2 regions of the Streptosporangium longisporum genome follow, and region 1 is predicted to be linked to the other one. Evidence: riboswitches for the same ligand, from Rfam matches in the RefSeq annotation. Region 1 holds a riboswitch; the other holds the start of a gene.

Region 1 (10,772 bases):
CAACATCGTGCAACATCGTTGAAGGCGCCGCGGGCGGCTGTCTACCGTCACGACTAGTGCGCGCTCGGCCGGACGGCGGAACCGCGCGCTCCCAGCGCACGACGGAGAGCTCTGGCGGGTCCCACATCGTCTCACGGTGACCGGCTCCCATCCCTTCCCGCCGGCCACCGGGATCCGCCGGTCCACACGCCGTGGCCCCGGGACGAATGGCCGGTCCCGCGCGAGGCAGGGTCGTCTCGCCCGGACGGAAGGTCTCCCTGGGTCACGGCCACCATCCCGGCCCTCGTGCCCTTCGGCCTGTCACGCCCGGCGGCTCCCGGACGGGGATCAGCCGGATCGACGCGGATCAGCAGGGATCAGCGGGGATCAGCGGGGTCGACGCGGGTCGGGGGTCGTTGGGGCCCCCTGAGCGGCCGCTGCCGCGCGGTGATCCCCGGAAGGGCTACCTGGCCCTGGGGCGGTTTCCCCACCTGGGCTTGCGGAACAGGTCGCGCCGCTCCAGCAGGTAGACGAGCCTGGCGGCGGCGGTCCTGACGGCCTCCTCGTGCCGATGCCGCTTCTGCGGGACCGTGGCGCTCCAGCGTTCGAGCAGCAGGGCGATCTCCTCGGCGAGCTCGCCGATCACCCGATAGCGGGTGCTGAAAGCGTAGAGGTCGCCGTGCACCTCCTCCACCAGGTCCTCCTCGACCCGGTGGGCGAGCGGCCTGACCCTTCTGAGGATCCCGGCCTCCATCGCCGGGGTGACCGGTGCCCTGCGGGCGTCGCCCTCGGGAACCATGATCAGGGCGCGTACCCGTGCCACGGCCAGGGTGCGCTCGGCCTGCGGGGTCGAGGGATGCTCGGCGAGATCCAGCAGACGGCGCAGGGTCTCCTGCGTCTTGTCGTCGAACATGGAATCCCGTTCCGCCTTCGCGTCCGCGTCCCGCCGGGCCGGGAGGGGCCACGGCACCGGCACCCGCGCGCACCGCGCACGTGCCGTCACATGGTATTCGACCGCCGGGACGCGGCAGGTCCGGCCGAAGATGGTAAAGGGTGAGGAGCCGCGTTTCACCTGTTTCTTCGGATCCGGTATCCCACGGCCGTCCAGCCCGGCTTTTTACGCCAATAGCCTCACTTGGCCGTTTTTCTCCGAATACAGTCCGTCTTTGTCGGACGGCGCCCCTCCTTCGCGGCAGGGCGGAGGAGATGGACGGGGTGGCTCACGGCCATGGATCCGATCGGTGACGATCTGCTCAGGACCATCAAGACCGAGATCGGGTACCGGGAGGGACCGGGCCGGCAGAGCAAGTTCGGCGAGTGGTACTCGGTCAACGTGGTCAAGGACCCGCAGTACAGGACGGCCCCCTGGTGCGGGATGTTCATCGCCTGGGCCGCGGAGAAGGCGGGCGTGCAGCAGTACGTCGGGCAGTTCGCCTGGACCCCCTCGCACGGGCGCTGGTTCGAGACGAACGGCGCCTGGTCGCGTACGCCGGAGCCGGGGGCGCTGGTCTTCTTCGACTGGTCGGGCGGCAAGGACATCGGGGGGATCGATCATGTCGGCGTGGTGGAGCGGGTCGAGGGTGGAACGATCCACACGATCGAGGGCAACGTCGACCGGGTGTGGCTCAAGCGCAAGAAGCGCGACCAGGACAAGGTCGTCGGTTACGGCCTGCCGCGCAAGGTCAAGGAGCACCTGGCCGGCGCCGTACCCGGCGACGACGGCGCTCCCGGGCAGGTCGCGGATCGCATCGAGGTCCGCCCGGCGCTCGTCCGGGACGCGGTCGCCCTGACCGAGGTGCCCGGGGCCGCCTCCCCGGTCCCGGTGGAGACGGCCGTGATCGCCGGGCTGCTGACCCTCGTCCTGGGCATGACGTTCGTGCTGTCCAGGCGGCGTCCGCGGGTCTCGGCGGGGCGGCACCGCAGGAGGGACGGGCGCCGGAAGGCCGCGGACGCGCCGATCGAGGCCGCGGGCCCGCGCGAGCGAACCCCGGCCCGCGGGACCGGCCCGTACGAGACCCCGGCCCGCAGGACCGGCCCGTACGAAAGGGACTCGGCCGATGGGACCGGGTCGCGCGAGCGGGTGGCCCTGGCGCGACAGACGCCGCCCCTGGACCGGTCCGAGGGTCCGGCCGTACCGGCGCACCTGTACGAGGCGGTCCGCGTGACCAGGCCCGGCTGGGCCCACGACCCGTACCGGCCCGGAGCCCCCGTCGCGCCACGGGAACCGGCACGGAGAGCAGCGGCACGGAACCCAAGACGGAAAGCGGCACAGGAACCGGCGCAGAGATCGGCACCGAAGCCGATGCCGATGCCGGCGCCGGTGCCGGTGCCGGTGCCCGCGGGAACGGTGACGACCCCGCTCGCGGAGGGTCCTCACGAGGTGGAGGGTGCCCGGACGGCACGGGAGGCGCGGCGCGCAGCGTGACGATCGCGACATTCGAGACAGCCGAGAAGTTGATAATTAAGGTTAGGCAAAGCTAAGTTGCTGGGGACGACATCCCTCGGCGAAGGCGGCACGATGACAGCGGGCAGCGAGCAGACCCTTGAGCGCGCGGCGGAGGTCCCGGCCTACCGCTGCCACGATGTGAGGGTCGTGCGCGTCGCGCGGCTCAGCCCGAGCTTCCTGCGGATCACCTTCGGCGGCGAGGACCTGGCGGGCTTCGCCGACCACGGCTTCGACCAGCGGATCAAGGTGATCCTCCCGCTGCCGGACGGCGGCCTGACCCCCCTGGGCGACGACGCCGACTGGTACCGGCGCTGGAGGGCGCTGCCCGACGAGCTGCGCAACCCGATCCGTACCTACACCGCGCGCGCGGTACGGCCGCACCTGCGGGAGCTGGACGTCGACTTCGTCCTGCACGGCGAGAGCGGCCCGGCCTCGCGGTGGGCGACCCGTGCCGCGCCCGGCGACCGGGTCCTGGTGGTCGGCCCCAACGCCGCCCACCCCGGCCCCACCGGCGGCCAGGAGTGGGCACAGCCGGCCGGTGCCACGCACCTGCTGCTGGCCGGGGACGAGACGGCCGTGCCCGCCATCACCTCGATCGTCGAGTCGCTCTCCGGCGCGGTACCGGCCACGGCGCTGCTCGAGGTCCCCGAGGCCGCCGACGAGCTCCCGCTCGACCTCCCGCCGGGCGTGCGGGTCGTCTGGCTGCCGCGCGAGGGGGCCCGCCACGGCGACCTGCTCGTCCCCGCCGTCCACGAGGTCCTGCGGACGCTCGTCCCGCCGGTAGCCGCGCCGACCGGGCCCGCCGGGCCCGCCACCGGTGGCCTGGAGGACGTCGACGTGGACGCGGAGATCCTCTGGGAGGTGCCGGAGTCCTCGCCGGGTGAGGGCCTGTACGCCTGGCTGGCCGGTGAGGCCGCGGTGGTCAAGCTGCTGCGCCGGCACCTGGTCCAGGAGGCCGGGATCGACCGCTCCTCGGTGGCGTTCATGGGCTACTGGCGGCTGGGCCGCTCCGAGAACAACTGACCGTTCCGTCGCCGCCGGGCCGCTCCATCGGAGCGGCCCGGCGGGACCGGATCAGGCGCCGTCCTCCAGGTCCCCCTCGGACTTGAGGTAGACCTCCTGCAGGTCGCGCAGGACGTCCGGGTCGGGGTGTTCCCACATGCCCCGGTTCGCGGCCTCCAGCAGCCGCTCGGCGATCCCGTGCAGCGCCCAGGGGTTGGACCGGGCCATGAACTCCTGGTTCTCCGGGTCCAGCACGTAGGTCGCGGCCAGCTTGTCGTACATCCAGTCGGCGACGACGCCGGTGGTGGCGTCGTAACCGAACAGGTAGTCGACGGTCGCGGCCAGCTCGAAGGCGCCCTTGTACCCGTGCCTGCGCATGGCGGCCAGCCAGCGCGGGTTGACCACCCGGGCGCGGAAGATCCTGGAGGTCTCCTCCGACAGGGTGCGGGTGCGGACGGCCTCGGGCCTGGTGCTGTCGCCGATGTAGGCGGCCGGGGCCTTGCCGGTGAGCGCCCGGACCGTGGCGATCATGCCGCCGTGGTACTGGAAGTAGTCGTCGGAGTCGGCGATGTCGTGCTCGCGGGTGTCGACGTTCTTGGCCGCCACCGCGATCCTGCGGTAGGCGGTCTCCATGTCCTGCCTGGCCGGTACCCCGTCCACGCCCCGGCCGTAGGCGAAACCGCCCCAGACCGCGTACACCTCGGCGAGGTCGGCGTCGTCGCGCCAGTTGCGGCTGTCGATCAGCGGCAGCAGCCCGGCCCCGTAGGCGCCGGGACGCGAGCCGAAGATGCGCATGGTGGCCCTGCGCTCGTCGCCGTGCACGGCGTGGTCGGCGAGCACGTGCGCGCGCACGTAGTTGAGCTCCTCGGGCTCCTCCAGGCCGGCCGCCAGCCGTACCGCGTCGTCCAGCATGGCCACCACGTGCGGGAAGGCGTCGCGGAAGAACCCGCTGATCCTGACCGTGACGTCCACCCGGGGCCGGCCCAGCTCGACGGCCGGGATCGGCTCCAGGCCGGTGACGCGGCGCGAGGCCTCGTCCCAGACCGGCCGCACGCCCAGCAGCGCCAGCACCTCGGCCACGTCGTCCCCGGCGGTGCGCATGGCGCTGGTGCCCCAGACCGACAGCCCCACCGAGCGCGGCCAGTCACCGGTGTCGGCGCGGTAGCGCTCCAGCAGGGAGTCGGCCATCGCCTGCCCGGTCTCCCAGGCCAGCCTGCTCGGCACGGCCTTGGGGTCGACCGAGTAGAAGTTGCGGCCGGTGGGCAGCACGTTGATCAGCCCGCGCAGCGGTGACCCGCTCGGCCCGGCGGGGACGTAACCGCCGTCGAGGGCGTGCAGGATCGCGTCGATCTCGTCGGTGGTACGCGCCAGCCTCGGCACGACCTCCAGCGCGGCGAACCGCAGGATCTCCTCCACCGTCCGGGGGTCGGCGGCGCGGGCGCCGCCTGCTCCGGAGACACCCGCCGTACCGTCCACGCCGACGGGACCGGCAGGGTCGGCGGGGCCGGGGAGGGCCGTCGCCGGGTGCAGGACCGCGGCGGTCACCTCGGCGGCGGCGGACACCTCCCAGCCGCGTTCCTCCATGCCCTCGACCAGGGCGCGGGCCAGGGTCTCGGCCTCGTCGACGCCGATCCGCGCCGCGCTGCCGTCCTCGGCCAGGCCCAGGGCCTCGCGCAGGCCGACGAGCGCCTGGCCGCCGGCCCATATCTGCCGGGCGCGCAGCATGGCCAGCACCAGGTCCACGCGGGCCGCTCCCTCGGGGGCGGCGCCCAGCACGTGCAGGCCGTCGCGGATCTGGACGTCCTTGACCTCGCACAGCCAGCCGTCGATGTGCAGCAGGAAGTCGTCGAACTCGGCGTCGTGCGGCCGGTCGGCGACGCCGAGGTCGTGGTCCAGCCGGGCGGCCTGGATCAGCGTCCAGATCTGGGCGCGGATCGCGGGCAGCTTGGCCGGGTCCATCGCCGCGATGGAGGCGTGCTCGTCGAGGAGCTGCTCCAGCCGGGCCATGTCGCCGTAGCTGTCGGCGCGGGCCATCGGCGGCACCAGGTGGTCGACCAGGGTGGCGTGCGCGCGGCGCTTGGCCTGGGTGCCCTCGCCGGGGTCGTTGACCAGGAACGGGTAGACCAGCGGCAGGTCGCCGAGCGCGGCGTCCGGCCCGCAGGAGGCCGACAGGCCTGCGGACTTGCCGGGCAGCCACTCCAGGTTGCCGTGCTTGCCCACGTGGACCACGGCGTGGGCGCCGAAGCCGTCGGCCAGCCAGCGGTAGGCGGCCAGGTAGTGGTGGCTGGGCGGCAGGTCGGGGTCGTGGTAGATGGCGATGGGGTTCTCCCCGAAGCCGCGCGGCGGCTGCACCATCACCACCACGTTGCCGGCGCGCAGCGCGGCCAGCACGATCTCGCCCTCCGGGTCGGCCGACCTGTCGACGAACAGCTCCCCGGGGGGCGGCCCCCAGTGCCGCTCTATCCTCTCCCGCAGGTCCGCGGGCAGCGTGGCGTACCACTCGGCGTAGCGGGTCGCCGCGATGCGCACCGGGTTGCCGGCGAGTTGTTCCTCGGTGAGCCAGTCCCGGTCCTGACCGCCCGCGGCGATCAGCGCGTGGATGAGCGCGTCGCCGTCCTGCTCGGTCACCCCGGGCAGCTCGCCCTCGGCGCCGATGTCGTAGCCGCGCTCGCGCAGCGCCGCCAGCAGGCGCACCAGGCTGGCGGGGGTGTCCAGGCCGACGGCGTTGCCGATGCGGGCGTGCTTGGTGGGGTAGGCCGACAGCATCAGCACCAGCCGCCGCTCGGCGGGCGGCACGTGCCGCAGCGCGGCGTGGCGCACCGCGATGCCCGCCACCCGCGAGGCGCGTTCGGGGTCGGCCACGTAGACGGTCAGCCCGTCCTCGTCGATCTCCTTGAAGGAGAACGGCACCGTGATGATGCGCCCGTCGAACTCGGGGATGGCGACCTGGGTGGCGGCGTCCAGCGGGGAGAGGCCGTCGTCGTTCTCCTCCCAGGAGGCGCGGCTGCTCGTCAGGCACAGGCCCTGCAGGATCGGCACGTCCAGCTCGGCCAGCGCGCCGACGTCCCACGCCTCGTCGTCCCCGCCGGCCGACGCGGTCGCCGGGCGGGTGCCGCCCGCGGCCAGCACCGTCACCACCAGGGCGTCCACCGTGCGCAGCGCCTCCAGCAGGCCCGGCTCGGCGGTGCGCAGGGACGCGCAGTACAGCGGCAGCGCCCGTCCCCCGGCGTCCTCGATCGCCGAGCAGAGCGCCTCGACGAAGGCGGTGTTGCCGGCCACGTGGTGGGCCCGGTAGTACAGCACGCCGACGACCGGCCCGTCCTGGCCGCGCGCCTCGCGCTCCAGCGTCCCCCAGGTCGGGGTGGGGGCGGGTGCGGCGAACCCGTGCCCGGTGAGCAGCAGCGTGTCGGACAGGAAGCGGTACAGCTCGGTCAGGTTGGCCGGGCCGCCGTGCGCGAGGTAGGCGTGCGTCTCGGCGCACACCCCTCCGGGCACGGTGGACAGCTCCATCAGCTCGGCGTCCGGCGCCTGCTCGCCGCCGAGCACGACGACGGGACGGGGACCGGCGAGCAGGGCGTCCAGCCCCTCCTCCCAGGCGCGGCGCCCGCCGAGCAGCCGTACCACGACCACCTCGGCGCCCTCCAGCAGCGGTGGCAGGTCGGCGACGCCCAGGCGGGCGGGGTTTCCCAGGCGGTAGTCGGCGCCGCTCGCGCGGGCGCTCAGCAGGTCGGTGTCAGAGGTCGAGAGCAGCAGGATCACGCGCCACACTCCATCGGCGGGGTCGCACTGCGGTGGGGGAACGGCGAAAAGCGCACGGAGCATCCTCCCTCGGGGTCCTCGCCCCGGGTCGTCGTCGGCCGCGACGGCTGGAGTCTCCTGGCTCCCGGATCGGTGCTCGCCCCGGCCTTCCCGCCCGTCGCCGGGCAGTGGCCCGGTTGAGGTTCGCTCCCCGGTCACAGTGGCGGGACCGCGCCGGAATCACACCGGCTTCCTCCCAACGCCATCGCCACCGATGACACTACGGCAGTCCGGCTCCCCGCAAGAAACTGGCACTAGCATCCCGTGAGTGGACATTGCCGACTTTCACGGACGATCACGGCCTGACGCATGTCCCGGAGCGCTTCAGGTCCACGCCGCCGCCGACGGCGGCCTGGCCCGCGTCCGCGTGCCCGGGGGCCGGCTCACCCCCGCCCAGCTGCGCGAACTCGCCGCGGCGGCGCGCCGTCACGGTGACGGCGCCGTCGAGCTCACCTCCCGGGCCAACGTGCAGGTACGCGGCCTCGCCCACGACGACCGGACGCGGGACGTCTCCGGAGACGACCCGGCGACCGGCGCCGACGACGAGGGTCCCGGCGGTGACGACGGTGCCGGGAACGGCGTCCCGGAGGACGGGTTCGCCGCGCGGATGGCGCGGGCGGGACTGCTGCCCTCGGCCACCCACGAGCGGGTCCGCAACATCCTCGCCTCCCCGCTGACCGGCCTGGACGGTCCCGGTGGCGGCGGGGTCACCGACGTCACCCCGCTGATCGGCGAGCTGGACCGGCGACTGTGCGCCCGGCCCGCACTGGCCGCCCTGCCCGGCCGGTTCATGTTCGCCCTCGACGACGGACGCGGCGACGTGGCCGGGCTCGGCGCCGACGCGGCGGTCCTGGCCGCCGGGCCGGACCGGTTCGCGCTGCTCCTCGCCGGGACCGACACCGGCCTGCGCGTCGGGACGGACGAGGCCGTGACCGCCCTGCTCGCCGCCGCCGAGGCGTTCCTCGACGAGCTGGCCGCCCGGGACGTCACCGCCTGGCGGATCTCCGAGCTCCCCGACGGGCCCGCGCTGGTCGCCGCCCGCGTATCGGCCGCCCTCGGCCCGGACCCCACCGCGGATCGCACCGTGCAGGCGCCCCCCTCCGAGCCGGTACGGCCGCGGCCCGTGGCGCTCGGGCCCGTGGGGCTCATCGGCGCCGCCGCACCCCCCGGCACCGCCCGGAGCGATCCCGCGCGGGTCGCGCTCGGGGTGGCGGTGCCCCTGGGACGGCTGACCTCCGCCCAGGCGGAGGTGCTGGCCGACGTCGCCTCCGGCGGGGACATCCGCCTGACCCCCTGGAGAGGCGTGGTCCTGCCCGGCCTGACCCGTACCGAGGCCGTGGACGCGGCCGGCCGGTTGCGGGCCGCCGGCCTGGTCGTCGACCCCGGCTCGCCGTGGATCGGCGTCACGGCCTGCGCCGGACGTCCCGGCTGCGCCAAGTCCCTGGCCGACGTGCGGGCCGACGCGACCGCCGTCGTCGCCCTGGCCCCGCCCGCCCGGCACGCGTCCCGCACCGATACGCTCCCGGTGCACTGGGCGGGGTGCGCCAGACGCTGCGGCCGCCCGAAGGGGCGGGTCGCCGACGTGGTCGCCACCGGCCACGGCTACCGCCTGGAGCTGGACGGCACCGGCCTGACCTGCTCGGGCATCGAGGAGACCGCGGCCGCGGTGACGGCCGCCAGAGGGGAACTGTGATCGACTACGTCCGCGACGGCGCGGAGATCTACCGCCGCTCCTTCGCCACCATCCGCGCCGAGGCCGACCTGGAGGCGCTCCCCGCGGACGTCGCCCGGGTGGCGGTCCGCATGATCCACGCCTGCGGGATGGTCGACCTGGTGGACGACCTGCGCTGGTCGGCCGGGGTGGTGCCGGCGGCCCGCGAGGCGCTCCGCGCGGGCGCGCCGGTGCTCTGCGACGCCATGATGGTCGCCTCCGGGGTGACCCGTCGCCGCCTGCCCGCCGGCAACGAGGTGATCTGCACGCTCGGTGACCCCCGGGTGCCGGAGCTCGCCGCGGAGCTGGGCACCACCCGCAGCGCCGCCGCCCTGGAGCTCTGGCGCGACCGGCTCCAGGGGTCCGTGGTCGCGATCGGCAACGCGCCCACCGCGCTGTTCCGGCTGCTGGAGATGGTCGAGCAGGGTGCCGGGCGCCCGGCCGCCGTCCTCGGCGTCCCGGTCGGCTTCATCGGCGCCGCCGAGTCCAAGCAGGCCCTCGCCGAGCATCCGGCGAACCTGGAGTACCTGGTCGTGAGCGGACGCCGGGGTGGAAGCGCGATGACCGCCGCCGCGGTCAACGCGATCGCGAGCGAGGAAGAGTGAGCGACGACGTGACCGTACGCGCGACCGGACGGCTGTGGGGAGTGGGACTGGGGCCGGGTGACCCCGAGCTGGTGACCGTCAAGGCCGCCCGCCTGATCGGTGAGGCGGACGTGATCGCCTTCCACAGCGCCCGCCACGGCCGGAGCATCGCCCGCTCGGTGGCCGCCCCCTACCTGCGCGAGGGCCGGATCGAGGAACCCCTCATCTACCCGCTCACCACCGAGACCACCGACCATCCGGGCGGCTACCAGGGGGCGATCGACGACTTCTACGCCGACTGCGCCGAGCGCCTCGCGGCCCACCTGGACGCCGGTCGCGACGTGGTGGTGCTGTGCGAGGGCGACCCGCTCTTCTACGGCTCGTACATGCACATGCACAAGCGCCTGTCGCACCGCTACACCACCGAGGTGGTGCCGGGCGTGACCTCGGTGAGCGGTGCCTCGGCCGTGCTGGGACGCCCGCTGGTCGAGCGCGACGAGGTGCTGACCGTGCTGCCCGGGACGCTCCCGGCCGAGGTGCTCGCCGAGCGTCTCGCCGCCACCGACTCGGCCGCGGTGCTGAAGCTCGGCCGTACCTTCACCAAGGTCCGCGACGCCCTCGCCGAGGCCGGGCGCCTGGACGAGGCGTGGTACGTCGAGCGCGCCACCACCGGGCAGCAGCGCATCGCCCCGCTGGCCGAGGTCGACCCGGACGGCGTCCCGTACTTCTCGCTGGCGCTGATCCCCAGCCCGGTCAACGCGGCCCCTCCCGCTCCCGTCCCCGCCCCCGGGGCCGTCGCCGCGTCCCCGATCCCGATCCCGACGCCGTCCGTGGACACGGCACCGGTCGCGGGCCGGGCGCGCGGCGAGGTGGTGGTGGTCGGGCTCGGCCCGGCCGGGCGGCCCTGGCTGACCCCCGAGGCGCAGGAGGCACTGGCCGCCGTCGACGAGCTCGTCGGGTACGGCCCCTACCTCGACCGCGTCCCACCCAACCCGCGCCAGCGCCGCCACCCCACCGACAACCGGGTGGAGGCCGAGCGGGCCGCGCACGCGCTGGAGCTGGCCGCGGCCGGGTCGCGGGTGGCGGTGGTTTCCTCGGGCGATCCCGGGGTCTTCGCGATGGCCAGCGCGGTGCTGGAGGTGGCGTGCGAGCCGAGGTTCACCGGCGTGCCGGTCCGGGTGCTCCCCGGCCTGACCGCGGCGCACGCGGTCGCCAGCAGGGCCGGGGCTCCCCTGGGCCACGACTACTGCGT
Region 2 (10,772 bases), on a different contig from region 1:
CCGGGGGTACCGCCGCCTGGCCGCCGGAGCGTTCCGCTCGCGCGGGGACGACCGAGACCAGGACGGCGAGAGCGGTGACGACGGCGGTTCCCGGCAGGCGGCGCATGGTGGTGTTCCTCTCTCTCCGGTCACTACCTAGAGTTACCAGAGATTACCGATTGTCGCGCATTCTGACAGGGTTGAGATTCGAAGAGATTTTCTGCCCGAAATCGGGCAGAAAACTTGTTGTTCTCTTCTCCGGATGCGTAGGGTCCTGCTCTGTGTCCATGGCGCGGCATCAGCACGAGGATCTGATCACTCATCTGACCCGGACGAGCGGGCTCGGGCCGGGCGAGGCCGCGCGGGTCGTGGCGGACGTCCTGGCCTACTTCTCCGAGCCCGTCGAGGAGTTCGTCCGGCGCCGGCACGCCGAGCTCAAGGCCAGGGGGATGGTCAACGACGAGATCTTCCCCAGGGTGGCCGCCGAACTGGCGGTCCGCCGTGTCGCGGCGCCCGAGCTCTCCCTGCGCCAGTTACGCAGGATCGTCTACGGATAGCAGTCGCGCCGGATCGTCCACGGATAGAAGGAGCGCTCGTATGTGCGGAATCGTGGCCTATGTGGGGCCCAAGGACGCGGCACCCATCCTGCTGGAGGGCCTGCAGCGTCTTGAGTACCGGGGCTACGACTCCGCCGGGGTGGTGGTCTCCAACAAGGGCCTCAAGATGCGCAAGGTCAAGGGCCGGGTGGCCGACCTCGCGGCGGCCATGCCCGCGCGTTTCAAGGGCGGCCTGGGCATCGGCCACACCCGGTGGGCCACCCACGGCGCGCCCAGCGACGTCAACGCCCACCCGCACCTGTCGGCCGACGAGCGCATCGCCGTCGTGCACAACGGCATCATCGAGAACGCCGACGAGCTGCGCGCCAAGCTGGAGGCCGACGGCGTGGTCTTCCTCTCGGAGACCGACACCGAGGTGCTGGCGCACCTGATCGCCCGGACCGTCAAGGAGGCCGACTCGCTGGAGGAGGCCGTCCGCGCCGCGCTCAAGCGGATCGTCGGCACGTACGGCATCGCGGTGCTCGACGCCGAGCGGCCCGGTGAGGTGGTCGTGGCGCGCAACGGCAGCCCGATCGTGCTGGGCATCGGCGAGAAGGAGATGTTCGCCGCCTCCGACGTCGCCGCGCTGGTCCGCTACACCCGCCAGGTGGTCCACCTGGAGGACGGCGAGATCGCGGTGCTCAAGGCCGACGGGTTCACCACCTTCGCCAGCGACGCGCGGGAGACGGCCAAGGAGCCGCTGACCGTCGACTGGGAGGCCGGGCACTACGACACCGGCGGCTACGAGCACTACCTGCTCAAGGAGATCTCCGAGCAGCCCGACACCGTGGCCAGGACCCTGCGCGGGCGCCTGGACGACCGCTTCCACGTCGCGCACCTGGGCGGCCTGAACATGGACGCGCGCGAGACCCGCTCGTTCCGCCGGGTGAAGATCATCGGCTGCGGTTCCGCGTACTACTCGGGCCAGATCGGCGCGCAGCTCATCGAGGAACTGGCCCGCATCCCCGCCGACGCCGAACCGGCCAGCGAGTTCCGCTACCGCGGCCCGGTGGTGGAGGCCGACACGCTGTACGTGGCGATCAGCCAGTCGGGGGAGACCTACGACACCCTCGCCGCCGTGCAGGAGCTCAAGCGCAAGGGCGGCCGGGTGCTCGGCATCGTCAACACCGTGGGCAGCGCGATCGCCCGCGAGTGCGACGGCGGCGTCTACCTGCACGCCGGGCCCGAGGTCTCGGTCGCGAGCACCAAGGCGTTCACCTCGACGGCCGTGGCCTTCGCGCTGCTCGCGCTGCACCTGGGCCGGGTGCGGGACCTGTCCCCGGCCGACGGGCGGCGGATCTGCGACGGCCTGCGCAGGCTGCCCGAGCAGATCAAGGAGATCCTGGTGCTGGAGCCGGTCATCAGGGAGCTGGCGCGCAAGTACGCCGGGGCGCCGAGCATGATGTTCGTGGGCCGGGTCCGCGGCTACCCGGTGGCCCGGGAGGGTGCGCAGAAGCTCAAGGAGATCTCCTACGTGCACGCCGAGGCGTACCCGGCCAGCGAGCTCAAGCACGGCCCGCTGGCGCTGATCGGGCCGGAGATGCCCACCGTGGCGATCGTCCCCGACGACGAGCTGCTGGACAAGAACCTCACCACGCTGGGCGAGATCCGCGCCCGGGGCGGGCGGGTGCTCATGATCGGCCACCGCACCGCCGACCCCAAGCTGGCCGACGACTGCGTCGTGGTGCCCAAGAACGAGACCGAGCTGGACCCGATCCTGCTCTCGATCCCGCTGCAGCTCTTCGCCTACCACGCGGCCGTGGCGCTGGAGCGGGACGTGGACAAGCCTCGCAACCTCGCCAAGAGCGTCACGGTGGAATGAGGACCACTCCTTAAGGCCATACCCCTCGCACTATGACAGAAAGTGACATGGAGGTAACCTAGGGTATAAGGGGCTCTTGGGGGAAGGGGCGCTCATGCGCCGTAGGGGGTTCTTCGCGCTGGCGGCGGGGGCCGCGCTGCTCGCGGGCTGCGGGGCGGAGGACGAACCCGCGGGCCCGCTGGTGGACCGGCTGTTCCTCCTCGAACCCGCCGCCGACGGTCACGGGTGGGACGGGATCGCGCGCAGGATGGCCTCCGTCATGGTCCGGTCGGGGCTGGTGCGCACCGTCATGGCCGCCGACCGCCCCGGCCCCCTGGGCTCCGTCTCGCGCGACGCCTTCGTCGTCCCCGGCGCCTCCGGTGTCCCCGGTCTCGCCGGGGTCCCGGGGGTCCGGGGCGTCTCCTTCGCGCGCGAGGGCAGGCTGCTCGTCGCCGCGATGCCGATGCTCGCCGCCGCGGAGATCGCCAACACCACCGCCGTGGTGCGGGCCACCACCCCCCTCGCCCGGCTGGCCGGTGACTGGACGGCCCTGGTCGTCCCGGCCGGTTCCCGGCTGCGCGCCTTCGAGGATCTCGCCGCGGCGCTGCGCCACGACCCGGCCGGGCTGACGATCGGTGGCAGGCTGGAGGGGGGTTCCGACCACGTGCTCTACGGCATGATCGGCAAGTGCCTCGGCGTGGACACCCGGCTGCTGGAGTACGCCGGGTACCTGGCCGCCCGGGACGCGGTCGAGGCGCTCCAGGTCGGCCGGGTGGCGGCCCTGCTGGGGTCGGCCCGCGCTCTGCTGCCGGGGATCTCGGCCGGCCGGCTGCGTCCCCTGGCGGTCTCCTCGGGCGGCCGGATCGAGGGGATCGACGCGCCGACGCTGATGGAGCTCGACGTCCGGCTGGAGTACAGCGACTGGTGCGGGCTGCTCGGGCCCGGCGACATGAGCCCGGCCGACAGGGACGCGGCGGTCGTCCTGTGCGAGCGGCTCGACGCCACGCCGCACTGGCGTGCCCTGTGCGCGGCGAACGGGTGGAGCCGGGTCTTCCTCGGCGGCGACGACTTCCGCCGGTGGCTGTCCACCGAGACCGGCCGGACCCGGGGCGTGCTTCACGAACTCGGGCTCGCGACGTCCTCGGACACAACCTGTTGGGGTGGTTGCGTCAGACGGCCCTAGATGTAGGATCCTGATCGTTGTTGGTTCACCTGTGAAGGGTGAGGCAAGAGGGAACCCGGTGAGATTCCGGGACTGCCCCGCAGCGGTGAGCGGGAACGAAAGCCGTCATCGAGCACTGGGTGCGTCATGCCCGGGAAGCGACGGCCGGTAGGCGTGTGCGGTGCGCCCGTGAGTCCGAAGACCTGCCGGTGACGTGGTTGTCCAGGGCCTCGTGGGAGGGCCCGCGGAACGAGGCGGTCCGGCGTGCCCGGAATCGCTCGCGGACGCGTGCCCCCGGCGGGACCGCAGGGGGAGAGTCCGAGCGAGCGAGGGGCAGTACGTGACAGAGACCGTGGCACAGGCCATGACGCAGACCGTGACGGAGATCGACGCTCCGGCGGGGGACGGCGGGGAGCGCCGATCCGGTGACACCGGAGGGCCGGTGCCGCACGGTGGCGCGCGGGCCGGGGACGGCGGGGCCGACGGCCGCAGGCTGGCCATCGACGAGGCCGCAGCCCGGGTGATCACCGATCCGGAGAACTCCAGGATCGCCGCCGCCATGCTGGCCGAGCTGATCGCCGACGAGGCCGCCGGGCACGGCGTGCGGAGCTTCTCCGACTCCGTCGCCGCCACCCACCGGGCCGGGCTGGTGCAGGACCGGCTCGCGGAGTTCGTGGCCGCGCACGCCGAGGCCCTGGACGCGCTGGTCGTGCCGGACGCCGACGCCGGGTTCGAGTACTTCGGGCTGCGCACCGTCTACGACCGCTACCTGCTGCGCCACCCGAGCACCCGTGCGGTGCTGGAGCGTCCGCAGCACTTCTTCCTCCGGGTGGCCTGCGGCCTGTCCGAGACCGTCGAGGAGGCCGCCGAGCTGTACGCGCTGATGGCCTCGCTGTCGTACCTGCCCAGCTCTCCGACGCTGTTCAACTCCGGCTCGCGCCGTCCCCAGCTGTCCTCGTGCTTCCTGCTCGACTCGCCCCGCGACGAGCTGGAGTCCATCTACGAGCGCTACGGGCAGGTCGCCCGGCTGTCGAAGTACGCCGGGGGGATCGGGATCGCCTGGACGCGGATCCGCTCGCGCGGCTCGCTGATCCGCGGCACCAACGGCCACTCCAACGGCATCGTGCCGTGGCTGCGCACGCTGGACGCCAGCGTCGCCGCGGTCAACCAGGGCGGCCGGCGCAAGGGCGCGGCCTGCGTCTACCTGGAGCCCTGGCACGCCGACGTCGAGGAGTTCCTCGAACTGCGCGACAACACCGGTGAGGAGGCCCGGCGCACGCACAACCTGAACCTCGCCAACTGGATCCCCGACGAGTTCATGCGCCGGGTCGAGGCCGACGAGGTGTGGTCGCTGTTCGACCCCAAGGAGGTCCCGCACCTGACCGACCTGTACGGGACGGCGTTCGACGAGGCCTACCGGGCCGCCGAGGCCGAGGGCCGGTTCGTCCGGCGGATCCCGGCCCGCGCCCTGTACGGGCGGATGATGCGCACGCTCGCCCAGACCGGCAACGGCTGGATGACCTTCAAGGACGCGGCCAACCGGACCTCCAACCAGACGGGCAGGCCGCAGAACGTCATCCACCTGTCCAACCTCTGCACGGAGATCCTGGAGGTCACCGGGGACGCCGAGACCGCGGTCTGCAACCTCGGCTCGATCAACCTGGCCGCGCACCTGGTCACGACCCCCGCGCACGACGTCCCCCCGGGGAACGACGCGACCTCGGGGGCCAGCGCGGTCGCGGGGGACGACGGGACCCCGGGGGACGGCGCGGTCGCGGGGGACGACGGGACCGCGCGGGTCGCCGGGATCGACTGGGACCGGCTGCGCGCGACCGTCCGCACCGCCGTGCGCTTCCTGGACCGCACCATCGACCTGGGCTTCTACCCGACCCCCGAGGCCCGCGACGCCAACCTCAGGTGGCGGCCGATCGGGCTCGGCGTGATGGGCCTGGCCGACGTGCTGTTCACGCTCCGGCTCCCGTTCGACTCACCCGAGGCGCTGGAGCTGTCCACCAGGATCTCCGAGGAGATCGCGCTCGCCGCCTACGCGACCTCCTGCGACCTGGCCGCCGAGCGGGGCCGCCACCCCTCGTACGAGGAGACCAGGGCCGCGGGCGGGGTGCTGCACCCCGACCACTACGGCGCGGCCACGTCGGCGCGGTGGACCGCGCTGCGGGAGCGGATCGCGGTGACCGGGCTGCGCAACTCGCTGATGATCGCGATCGCGCCCACCGCCACGATCGCCTCCATCGCCGGCTGCTACGAGTGCATCGAGCCGCAGGTGTCCAACGTCTTCAAGCGCGAGACCCTGTCGGGGGAGTTCCTCCAGGTCAACCACTACCTGGTCCGGGACCTGCAGGCCAGGGGGCTGTGGACCACGGCGATCCGCGACGCGATCAAGCGGGCCGACGGCTCGATCCAGGACATCCCCGAGATCCCGGACGACCTCAAGCCGCTCTACCGGACCGCCTGGGAGCTGCCGCAGAAGGCGCTGATCGACCTGGCCGCCGCGCGCACCCCGTACGTCGACCAGTCGCAGTCGCTGAACCTCTTCATGGCCACGCCCACGATCGGCAAGCTCTCCTCGATGTACGCCTACGCGTGGAAGTCGGGCCTGAAGACCACCTACTACCTGCGCTCGCGCCCGGCCACCCGGATCGCCCAGGCCACCGTGGCGGCCCCCGGCCGGGCCGATGCGCAGGACACCGCTCAGGACGCCGCCCGGGACACCGCTCGGGACGCCGCGCGGACCGGTGCGCGGGAGGTTCCGCGGGACGGGTCCGGGCCCGTCGCCGACCCCGGCGCCGTCGCCTGCTCGCTGGAGAACCCCGAGTACTGCGACGCCTGCCAGTAGACCGCCCGGCCGCCCCACCTCACGAAAGGCACCGTTTCCGATGTTGCTCGACCCCGGCATGGACCTGACCCTGCGGCCGATGCGCTACCCGGAGTTCTACGAGCGCTACCGGGCGGCGATCCGCAACACCTGGACCGTCGAGGAGGTGGACCTCGCCTCCGACCTGGCCGACCTGGCGAGGATGACCCCCGAGGAACGCCACCTGATCAACCGGCTCGTCGCGTTCTTCGCCACCGGCGACTCGATCGTGGCCAACAACCTGGTCCTCAACCTCTACCAGCACCTGAACGCGCCGGAGGCGCGCCTCTACCTGAGCAGGCAGCTGTTCGAGGAGGCCGTCCACGTCCAGTTCTACCTGACCCTGCTGGACACCTACCTGCCCGACCACGACGAGCGGGTCAAGGCGTTCGCCGCGGTCGAGCACATCCCCTCGATCCGGGACAAGGCCGAGTTCTGCTTCCGCTGGATCGACTCGCTCGGCGGGCTGACCCGGCTGGAGACCCGGCAGGACCGGCGGGCGTTCCTGCTCAACCTGATCTGCTTCGCGGCGTGCATCGAGGGCCTGTTCTTCTACGGGGCGTTCGCCTACGTCTACTGGTTCCGCTCCCGCGGCCTGCTCAGCGGCCTGGCCACCGGGACGAACTGGGTGTTCCGCGACGAGTCCATGCACATGGAGTTCGCCTTCGGCGTGGTGGAGACCGTACGGGCCGAGGAGCCCGAGCTGTTCGACGACGCGCTCACCGAGCAGGTCACCCGGATGATCGAGGAGGCGGTGGAGGCGGAGCTCGCCTTCGCGGCCGACCTGTGCGGTGACGGCCTGCTCGGGATGGGCGTGGAGCAGATGCGGCTCTACCTGCGGTACGTGGCCGACCAGCGGCTGGTCAGGCTCGGCATGCCCGTCCGGTACGGCACGGCCAACGCGTTCGCGTTCATGGAGCTTCAGGACGTGCAGGAACTGGCCAACTTCTTCGAGCGACGGGTTTCGGCCTATCAGGTAGCAGTCGAGGGGAATGTCACCTTTGATGAGTCCTTCTGATTAGCTGGAGAACCCGGAAAGGAAACACAAGGACAGAAACGCCGAGGGGGTACGTCGTCCGTGTCCAACTGGATGATCATGATTGTCTCCGTGGCCGCCGCCGTCGTGGCGGTGGAGGCGGTACGCAGGATCCTGCGTTCGCGGCTGATCGGTGAGAGGTGGATCCTCGCCGGCCCGCTGGTGCGGCGCTGCACCTGGCCGGGGTTCGCCACGGCCGCCGTGGCGACCGCCTACACCGTCTACACGCCCGACCGCTCCAGCGAGCCCAGCATGGTGCAGGGCCCGGCGGGCCAGGTGATCGACCGCGGCCTGAGCCTGATCCTGATCGGATGCGCCACCTGGCTGGTCATCCAGGCCGCCTACGCGATCACCGACGTGGTCCTGGACCGCCTGATCACCGTCGAGGGCGAGCGCAACCGCAAGGCCCGCCGCATCCGCACCCAGATCACCCTGGTCCGCCGGGTCGCCTCAGCGGTGATCATCGTGGTGGCCCTGGGTGCGATGCTCTTCACGTTCCCGCAGGTACGGGCGCTGGGAGCCGGTCTTCTGGCCTCGGCCGGAATCGCCGGCGTCGTGGTCGGCATCGCCGCCCAGTCGACGCTGGGCAACATGCTCGCCGGGCTGCAGCTGGCCTTCAGCGACGCGCTCCGGCTGGACGACGTGGTCGTGGTCCAGGACGAGTGGGGCCGCATCGAGGAGCTCAGCCTGACCTACGTGGTGCTGCGGCTGTGGGACGAGCGCAGGCTGGTGCTCCCGGTCTCGTACTTCACGGCCAACTCGTTCGAGAACTGGACCCGGCACAGCAGCCGGGTGATCGGCCACGTGCTCATCCGGGTCGACTGGTCGGTGCCGGTCGAGGAACTGCGCACCGAGCTCTACCGCGCGCTGCGCGAGCACCCGCTCTGGGACCAGAAGGACTGGACCCTCCAGGTCACCGACACCCTTCCCAACGGGCTGCTGGAGCTGCGCGCCCTGATGAGCGCCTCCGACTCCGCCAGCGCCTGGGACCTCAAGTGCGACATCCGCGAGCACCTGGTGGCCTTCATCCGTGACAGGTACCCCGAGTCGATGCCTCGCTTCCGGGTCGACGTCCCGCCCGTCTCGGAGAGCGTCCCCGGGCTGCTCACCGGGATGATGGCGGCCGAGCCGGATCCCCGTCCGGCGGGTTCCCTCGCCAGGGGCGGTGACCGGCGCGAGCCGTCGCGCGGGTCCCAGGACGACGAGTCCTAGACGCTGCAGTCGCAGCAGCACCCGTCGCACCTGGCGCAGCCCTTGCAGCAGTCCCCGCAGCCGTCGCAGCCGCTGCAGCCGTCGCAGCCGTTCAGGTAGCAGCGGTCGTGCCAGGGCGCCCGGCGCTCGGGGTCCCAGCGGGGCCGCCAGAGCCCGCAGGTCAGCAGGCTCCCCGCGGCCGCGGCCGACCTGCGGACGAATCCCGGCCGCCGGTAGGAGCTCCCCGCCGGCGGCCGGGCCGCGTCCGCGGGGAGGCCGGCGCCACCGTCCGGCATCGTCCCGGCAGGGGCGGGGGAGGCGTGCCGGAAGGTCCGCTCCACCGCGCGCCGCACCTCGGTGCCCAGCAGCGCGTCCACCAGGTGCCGGTCGGCGGGCTCCAGGTCCAGCTCCAGCAGCGCGAGCCTCAGGCCGTGCGCGGCGTCCTCGCAGAGCCGGCGCGCCTCCCCGGTCGAGGTGCCGGTGGCCGCCAGCGGGTTGAACGCCCCGCGGGCCGCGTCCTCCTGGCGGTCCTCGACCGCGTCCAGCAGGTGGGCGATCCGGCCGAAGAACCGGCCCGCCTCGGCCAGCGCCGTCGCGTTGCCCGGCCTGCCGGCGAGCGTGGCGGTGTGCGCGAACGCCGCCGCGACCGCCTCCTCGGTGGGCCGGGTCAGCTCCAGCAGGGACCTGCCCGCGGCGCCCTCCACCTCCAGCTGCAGGGCGGCCGTCGCGGTCAGCGGGGCCGTGTCGAACCCGATCCCGGCCCCCATCCGGGCGCCGGCCGCCTCCCAGCGGGCCGCCAGCATCCGGCGCGCCGGGCCGGTGCCCGGCGCCGCGTCGCCGTCGGCCACATGGTCGCGGAGCTTGCCCGCGGCCAGGACCAGCGAGACCGTGGCGGCCAGCCGCGCCCCCCGGGCACGGGCGTCCACCACGTCCGCCGTACGGAACCCGCGCAGCGCGCAGGGCCCCGCGGTCCGGTGCGGGGAGCCCGCCGGGTCCTGCGCCTCGGCCAGCACCGAGATGATCAGCCCGTCGTAGTTGGTGGCCAGCCGGGCCGCGTGTCCCTGCCCGTCGCGCAGGGTCAGGCACAGGCCGCACAGGTGGGCCGTCCAGGCCCTGTGCAGCGCCGGGCAGGAGTGGTCGCCGCAGGGGCGGATGATGCCGAACATGTGAACTCACGGGGTGTGGGGGGCGGCACGAAACCGGGGAAACGTACCAGGAAAATCTATCCCGTACGGATCCGCGGGCTCACGGCCTCCGCGCCCGTCCCGTCTCGTCGGCGAAGGACACGCCTCGCGGGCGGAACGGGTGGCCGGCCCCCCGCCGGTACACGGGACCCGCCGGCTCCGGGGGCCGGCGGGTCAGGGGTGTGCCGGGGCAGGGATCCTGCGGTGAGTACCGGCCCGGGGACGGGTCAGCGTTCGACGATCTCGTTCTTGCCGATGACCACGATGCCCCCGCTGGTCACCGCGAAGCGGCTGCGGTCGTACTCCAGGTCGAAGCCGATCCGGGCGCCGTCCGGGATGACCACGTTCTTGTCGATGATGGCCTTGCGGACGATGGCGCCCCGGCCCACCTTCACGTTGCCCATCAGCACCGAGTCCTCGACCTGGGAGTGGGAGTGCAGCACCACGCCGGGGGAGAGGATCGAGCGCAGGGCGAGCCCGCCGGACACGATCGCGCCCGCCGAGACCAGCGAGTCCACGGCCCGGCCCACCCGGTCGCCGTCGTTGTGCACGAACTTGGCCGGGGGCAGCGGGTCGTGACCGGTGTAGATGGGCCACCGGCCGTTGTAGAGGTTGAAGACCGGGTGCGCCGAGATGAGGTCCATGTGGGCCTCGTAGTAGGCGTCGAGCGTCCCCACGTCCCGCCAGTAGCCCCGGTCGCGCTCGGTGGAGCCGGGCACGACGTTGTCGGCGAAGTCGTAGACCTCCGCGCTGCCGGACTTCACCATCATCGGGATGATGTTGCCGCCCAGGTCGTGCTTGCTCGCCGGGTCGAGCGCGTCCTCCCGGAGCGCGTCGATCATCGACTGGGTCCTGAAGACGTAGTTGCCCATCGAGGCGTACACCTGGTCGGGCGCGTCCGGAAGGCCCACCGCGTCCTTGGGCTTCTCGCGGAAGGCCGTGATCTTGCGT

What was found. A riboswitch is a leader RNA that binds a small molecule or an ion and turns the genes downstream of it on or off. The one in region 1 is predicted to bind cobalamin.
Region 2: linked by a shared signal. The riboswitch ahead of ABD832_RS26905 (ribonucleoside-diphosphate reductase subunit alpha) and the one ahead of cobN (cobaltochelatase subunit CobN) in region 1 are both predicted to bind cobalamin.

Annotation. Positions count from the first base shown of each region.
Region 1 is NZ_BAAAWD010000031.1:73,313-84,084, forward strand. Features, by position in the region: gene ABD832_RS40110 (hypothetical protein) at 443-892, opposite strand; gene ABD832_RS40115 (CHAP domain-containing protein) at 1,208-2,404, shown strand; gene ABD832_RS40120 (siderophore-interacting protein) at 2,498-3,448, shown strand; gene cobN (cobaltochelatase subunit CobN) at 3,500-7,186, opposite strand; cobalamin riboswitch at 7,275-7,447, opposite strand; gene ABD832_RS40130 (precorrin-3B synthase) at 7,494-8,918, shown strand; gene ABD832_RS40135 (precorrin-8X methylmutase) at 8,915-9,541, shown strand; gene ABD832_RS40140 (precorrin-2 C(20)-methyltransferase) at 9,538-10,772, shown strand, end outside.
Region 2 is NZ_BAAAWD010000015.1:98,732-109,503, reverse strand. Features, by position in the region: gene ABD832_RS26925 (N-acetylmuramoyl-L-alanine amidase) at 1-106, opposite strand, end outside; gene ABD832_RS26920 (hypothetical protein) at 267-536, shown strand; gene glmS (glutamine--fructose-6-phosphate transaminase (isomerizing)) at 577-2,397, shown strand; gene ABD832_RS26910 (tripartite tricarboxylate transporter substrate-binding protein) at 2,492-3,559, shown strand; cobalamin riboswitch at 3,564-3,763, shown strand; gene ABD832_RS26905 (ribonucleoside-diphosphate reductase subunit alpha) at 3,879-6,392, shown strand; gene ABD832_RS26900 (ribonucleotide-diphosphate reductase subunit beta) at 6,433-7,428, shown strand; gene ABD832_RS26895 (mechanosensitive ion channel family protein) at 7,507-8,658, shown strand; gene ABD832_RS26890 (DUF5685 family protein) at 8,655-9,803, opposite strand; gene glgC (glucose-1-phosphate adenylyltransferase) at 10,049-10,772, opposite strand, start outside.